Regions from separate parts of the Pseudoalteromonas sp. ABV4_021 genome, predicted to be linked through region 1. Evidence: riboswitches for the same ligand, from Rfam matches in the RefSeq annotation. Region 1 holds a riboswitch; the other holds the start of a gene.
The links. A riboswitch is a leader RNA that binds a small molecule or an ion and turns the genes downstream of it on or off. The one in region 1 is predicted to bind lysine.
Positions count from the first base shown of each region.

Region 2: linked by a shared signal. The riboswitch ahead of lysC (lysine-sensitive aspartokinase 3) and the one ahead of dapA (4-hydroxy-tetrahydrodipicolinate synthase) in region 1 are both predicted to bind lysine.

Region 1 covers NZ_JBSWVB010000001.1:2,748,225-2,751,643, forward strand. The annotation lists gene ACXAFE_RS12720 (energy transducer TonB) at 1-34, opposite strand, end outside; gene ACXAFE_RS12725 (Solitary outer membrane autotransporter beta-barrel domain) at 222-1,103, opposite strand; lysine riboswitch at 1,336-1,530, shown strand; gene dapA (4-hydroxy-tetrahydrodipicolinate synthase) at 1,656-2,537, shown strand; gene ACXAFE_RS12735 (2,3,4,5-tetrahydropyridine-2,6-dicarboxylate N-succinyltransferase) at 2,550-3,290, shown strand; gene ACXAFE_RS12740 (PLP-dependent decarboxylase) at 3,290-3,419, shown strand, end outside.
Region 2 covers NZ_JBSWVB010000001.1:1,733,716-1,737,134, reverse strand. The annotation lists gene nhaD (sodium:proton antiporter NhaD) at 1-925, shown strand, start outside; lysine riboswitch at 1,009-1,182, shown strand; gene lysC (lysine-sensitive aspartokinase 3) at 1,313-2,599, shown strand; gene ACXAFE_RS08185 (4'-phosphopantetheinyl transferase family protein) at 2,549-3,334, opposite strand.

The DNA.
Region 1 (3,419 bases):
TCGCAGACAACGTTATAAGCGGTAATAGAATCATTATCTAAGTCCTTTTATATTTATGGCGTTAACCAACTCTTTGCGTCTATTTTCAAATATCGAGCTGTATAAATGAAGTGCTAATAAGACGGTATTTGTCTCATAGAGTTACATTGCATCGATAAATTTAGGCCTAGTTAGCATGGCGTTAAGCTCACTAGAATGATAACGATTACAGTGAGTTGGAGTTACTCTTCGTTGAAGTAGATTACAATACTGCCGCCACTAAGTACACTACCCTCGTTGTAATGCAAGCCAATGCCGATATTATCAAACCAAGATGTCCACGGCCGAGTGTCAATTAATAAGCCGCCACCGTACTCGTAATAATGACCTGTGCTAAAGGCGCTACGTGCGTCTCCACCCAAATCAACACGCTGAAATTTAAGATAAATTGACTCGGTATGTTTTAACTTTTGGTCGAGTTTTATTGTTGCCCTAACACTATTCGCAAAATACCAACCTGATGGGGTTGAATCACGCGTTGCATCATCACCACCAAATCCTTTACCAAAAAAGTGGTTATAGCTCGACTTAACGAGCCAATGTCCCCAACGACTGGCTTTTCTACGACTGAGAGTTAACCCCATATCGGTTAAAACTGAGTTTGCAGTTGTATTAAAATAAATACCTTCCACTTCTGCCTTAGCGGCGCGGCTTTCAGGGCTGTTGTAGTCGTGAATATTGTCGTAATGCATCACATGCGCACCAATTGAGCATTCTAACAACCAATTATCGTAACGATACAGCGCTGTTTCATAATCGGCATAAGCGGTGAAGATTTGATCATGGCTATCATCGGGAATGGTCACATCATCCAGCAATATGTCTTGCGACTGTGAAATATAAGAAAAGTGCATGTTTATGCGTGAATCTTCGTCTAACGTGTAGGTATAAGGCAGTGCAAACACTTGTAGCTGAGTTCTTAAATCAACACTTTTATCGCCTGCATCATCTCCGAGCTGCTCTAAAATATTTACCGGGTCAAAGTTACCAAAGCCAAAGCGCACTACGTCAGAGTCACTTAATACAACCGACGACGCAAACGATTCCTCATAGGCTTTTTTCACCGATGCATAGCATGGCAAGCTTATAAAAACGCATAACAGAAATACTAACTTTCTCACAACTAACTATTTTTACTTAATTTCAACAGTAATAGCCGCTAGTTATATCATTAAACATCATGCGATTGCAGTGCTCTAAAATAAATTTTATTGACATTTAGACGTCCAAAATGTTTCAATTGCCGCTCAATCACCCTATTTTACGTTAGTGGCTATTTAAAGTAGCGGCTAACTTAGGGCTGGAAGAGGTGCGTTATTCAGGTAATTCAGTTGAGGGGAGCAAACTCCAAAGACACTGAATGAGGGGAATTAACGCCGAGAGATAAGCTTTTTTGCTGATAACTTATCTCGGGCGCTTGGGCTGAATCCCGGCGACTGTCACCAATTACTTGTATTAAGTAAATATGTTTGGTGGAGAGCTTCTGGTCTTAGAAAAATAAGGCCATTCGCCTTATCTATTTTTTAAGTCCATTGCTCTTCGAATTTTTAGTTGTTCGAAGCTGGACTAAGCCTTTCTCTTATCCCTTCTTCGAACACATATTAAGTTCGCTAGAGATGAAATCACAATTTAATTTAACGCAGTACCCGCTGTGGACTGCATTAGTCACGCCTTTCACTGAGACGGGTGAAGTTGACTATGACAATCTTGCGCAATTGGTAGCAGATCAACAAGATGCCAACAATGGCATTTTATTACTCGGCAGCACAGGTGAAGGTTTAGCATTAACCATCGCTGAGCAGCAGCAAATCGTGCGTTTTGTCTGTGATTTATCACCGACTGTACCTTTGATGGTTGCTGTAGGCGGGGTCAACTTACCGCAACAACTTGAGTGGTTAGAATTCTGTAACCAACAACCGATTGACGCACTATTACTAGGTTCACCACTTTACGCCAAACCCGGCATTAAAGGCCAAATTCAGTGGTTTGGTACATTACTCAGTGCCACAGAACTTCCTTGCATGTTGTATAACGTGCCAGGACGCAGCGCCGTGGCACTTGCTCCTGAACTGTTATCAGCACTAAGTCATCACACCAACTTATGGGCTTTAAAAGAAGCCAGTGGTGACATTAGTAAATTTGAAGTATTTAGAGGCAGCAATCCTAATGTGGCTATTTACAGTGGCGATGATGCCTTAATGCCATATTTTGCCCAAGCTGGCGCAAAAGGTTTAGTGTCGGTTGCTGCCAACGCATGGCCTAAACAAACCGCAGAGTTTGTTCGCAGATCACTTTTAGGCACACCAAACCTGTTTACTACTTGGAGCGACGCGGTAAATAGCTTATTTGAAGTAGCTAACCCTGTGCCGGTAAAAGTGCTAATGCACCAGCAAGGCAAGCTCAACACCCCAAATTTACGTCCACCGCTTACCCATCATGAGCTGGAATCACCTGCAGCAATTCTCGCTGCTAATCAAACAATTTTATCTTGGAATTAAGAGAGAAGTACTATGAACTGGCAAGAACTATTAAAAAACCTAGAAAACGGCACCTTACGCGCAGCAAACCAAGATGAAAATGGTAATTGGCACGCGAACGTTGAAGTTAAAAAAGGCATTTTAGATGTTTTCAAAAATGGTACTAATACTGAATTTCCAGGTGGTTTTGTAGATAAAGATAACCTTGCTGTACGCGGTTTTTCTGCACAAGAAGGTGTACGTATGGTGCCAGGCGGTACGAGTATTCGCCCAGGTGCCTATGTTGCAAGCGGCACAGTAATTATGCCACCAGCCTATGTGAATATTGGTGCCTACATCGACACCGGCACTATGGTTGATAGCCATGCATTAGTAGGCTCATGTGCTCAAGTTGGTAAAAACGTACATTTAAGTGCTGCAGTGCAAATTGGCGGTGTATTGGAGCCTGTTGGCGCAAGCCCTGTAGTAATTGAAGATGATGCATTTATCGGCGCAGGTTGTGTCATCGTTGAAGGTGTGGTCGTTAAAAAAGGTGCGGTACTTGCACCGGGCGTGCGTCTTTCTGCGACTATTCCTGTTTATGACTGTGTAAATGAGCGCGTATTAGAAAAAGGCGAACCAATTCCAGAAAATGCGATTGTTATTCCTGGCTCACGCCCTTCATCAAGTGAATGGGGTCGTGAGCAAGGCTTAAGCATGTCATGTGCCCTTATCGTTAAATATCGTGATGAACAAAGCGATGCATCATTAGAACTGGAAGAGGCTTTACGTTAATGAGCTTTTTGAGTACACCACAACGTCAATTACTTGCAGAGCTTTGCCAACAAACAGATCTGCCGTTTTATCTATACGATTTAGATAAGCTAGAAGCACATTTAACGCAGCTAACGTCACAAAATGTGG
Region 2 (3,419 bases), 1.0 Mb from region 1:
CGGTGCGTTTGCATTTTTCTTCTCGTCGATTTCTGACAACATCACGGCAACGCTGATATCGCTGGCGGTTGTGATGTCGTTAAAGCTTGATGCCAAAAAACTCATTAAGTATGCCACGCTTATTGTATTTGCAGTGAACTCAGGTGGGGTATCGCTTATCACCGGTGATGTAACTACTTTAATGATTTTCCTTGCAGATAAAGTCACCATTGCTAACTTATTGTTGCTTGTGGCGCCTGCTGCGTTATCGGTATTTATTTTAGCGGCAATGCTAAGTATGGGAATGAAAGGCACTATTACGTTTGAAAAAGTAGAGCTACGCCGTATTGAAAAAACCGATATCACCATTGCCTGTATCTTTGTTTCAACCATCGTAGCGACGCTGATGTTTAGTGTGTGGTATCACATTCCGCCATTATTAACCTTCTTATTTGGTTTATCGCTAATGTTCTTAGTTGCGCAATTCTTAATGCGTAAAAAAGACGTGAATAAAAAGATTATCGATTACGTGCGCGAAATTGAGTACGACACTTTATTATTCTTCGTAGGGGTATTACTGCTTGTTGGCGCGATGAAAGAGATTGGTGTGTTGAATCAATTTACCCACCTTTATGAAGTGCTTGCACCTGAATATGCAAACTACTTTATGGGTATTTTGTCAGCGGCTGTTGATAACGTACCGCTTACTGCAGCACTACTAAAAGCAGATATCGTAATGGATACACGTCAGTGGTTAACCTTTACCTATGCAACCGGTGTAGGCGGTTCAATGCTGATTATCGGTTCAGCTGCGGGTATTATTGCGATGAGCAAAATTAAGGAGCTTACCTTTGTAAGTTACCTACGCATGTTTATGTATTTGATGATTGCCTACACCATTGGTTATTCATCATCGTATTTAGTTGGTTGTTTATTTCTTAATTAGTGATTGACAGCTAGACGGCTAAACGGTAAATTTCAAAAGCCTTCTTTTTAGAAGGCTTTTGTTTGTGTGCTTAGTAAGTATTCAAACACAGAAGAGGTGCATTAACCAGGTAGTAGATTCGAGGGCGCATTCCCGACGACGGTCTATCAGGGGGTTAACTGCCGAGGAGTGATCTGGATTTGTGGCCAGCTTGCTTCGGTTCTAGAAGTTGAATCTTCGGGACTGTCACCTGTACCAGGTGGAGAGCTTCTGGCAGAGACTATCCTGATGTAATCAATCACGTTCCTTGCCAAGTTCTCCTTATTAAGATTTAAAGGAGAGACCGTGTCTAATTCGAGTATTAATGTAGCAAAATTTGGTGGTACCAGTGTCGCAGACTATGACGCTATGGTGCGCTGTGCTGAAATTGTTATATCAAACCCAAGCACCCGTTTAGTTGCCGTAAGTGCAAGCTCTGGTGTTACCAATCATTTAGTAAGCCTTGCAAATGACGATTTAACAGAGGCTGCGCGCCAAGAACATATTGACGCCGTGGTAGCTATTCAGCACAAAATTACTGAAAAACTCACATTAGATGACGACATTACCGAAGGTTTTTTAGCAACACTTGAAGCGTTTAAAACCTTTGCATTACAAAACGAATTTGATGACAAAGCAAGCGACGAGCTATTAAGTTTTGGTGAACGTTTATCATCGTATTTATTTACCCAGGTTTTACGCAGCTTAGGCGCACAATCGCTGCGCTTTGACGTACGTGAAGTGCTAGCGACCAATTCACATTTTGGTAAAGCAGAACCGAATGTTGAACGCACTCGTGAATTAGCACAAGCAAATTTATTGCCGTTATTAAGCGAAAACATTGTAGTTACCCAAGGTTTTATTGGTGCCAATAGCCAAGGTGATACGACAACGCTTGGCCGTGGTGGCTCTGATTACAGTGCAGCATTATTGGCTGAAGCGGTTGATGCAAAAGCGGTTTACATTTGGACAGACGTAGTGGGCATTTTTAGTACAGACCCTCGTTTATGTGTAAAAGCGGCGCCGATTGCCAAACTGAGCTTTGATGAGGCGGCAGAAATGGCAACCTTTGGCGCTAAAGTATTACATCCAGCCACTATTTTACCAGCAAGTCGCAGTGGCATTAGTGTGTTTGTTGGTTCGAGCAAAGCGCCAGAGCAAGGTGGTACTTGGATTGAGAAAGAAAAATCAGAACAAGCGGGCATTCGCGCGGTAACCCAGCGTAAAAATCAAATACTATTAACGGTTAAAAGCCCTGAAATGCTACTTGCGAGCGGCTTCTTAGCACGTGTTTTCACTATTTTAGCGAAATACAATATTTCAGTAGATTTAGTTACTACATCTGAAATTAGTGTCGCGTTAACGTTAGATAACGCGCCAAATGCATCGCGTCCGGAGTTGGAACAAGCTTGTCTTGATGAGTTAAGCGAGTTTTGTCATGTAACGGTTGAGAATAATTTAACCTTGGTGGCATTAATCGGCTCTGAAATTCAATTACGCCACGGTGAAATTAACTTAATGGGTGTACTCAGTGATTTTAATATTCGTTTAATTTGCCATGGCGCAAGTAAGCACAATCTGTGTTTCTTAGTTGAGCAAAGTGAATCAGATAATGTGGTGCAAGCGATTCACAGCCGTTTGCTGGAAGCCTGTTAAATCGGGTTTAAGGGAAACTTCAACAAGCGCTGGTGGCTGTTTAACAGTGATTGGCGTTGCCAAACTAAAATCAAACCCATTAATTTGGCAGCTATAGGCTGCTAAATTATGTTTTGCATAACCGTGATATACATTAGGTGAAAGCAGCTGGGCAATTGGCATGGCAACAGCTTTAGCAAGGGCCTCTTTTAATGTCCAAATACGAAAAAAAGTATCGGACATAGGGGTTGCCGCTTCAATTTCATTAATTTCATCAATATGATAAAAGTGGTTGGCTAATTTTAAAAAAGGGCGCTTTTGCGACATAAACTCAAGGTCGATGCCCATACGCTCTGGCTCATGTGCTAAATACACCGCAACCCAGCCTTTGGAATGACTTATCACCAGTGACAGTGGCACGGTGTTGTTTTGATATTTAATTACCAAACGTGCAGTGTGTTCATCAAAAAAGGTGGTGAGTTCAGCTGCTTCATACGCAAAAAACTGTTGCGCTAATTGCTTAATTAAATAACGCGAGGCTAAGTATTCGCGTTTAGCGCTTTCTAACTTGCGCCTTTCTAAAATGCTAATTTCATGCGCAGATAATAAACTTGTGATGTTTATTTGGTCGAAATTAAGGGCTTGGCTATTGGCTATAACTAAATTAATTGGTGACTTAGGGCTTAGCACGCTAAAATGCGCGCGCTCAGGCGAGATGCCTGTAATTGGTGGTTTTTTGTTGTTAATCGTTTCCATACCCGATAGATTAGTCTTTTAGCCAAGCGCAGTTTTACAATTTGCTGCAGTATATCTTGCTTGGTTACGTAAGTCGTGGTGTAGA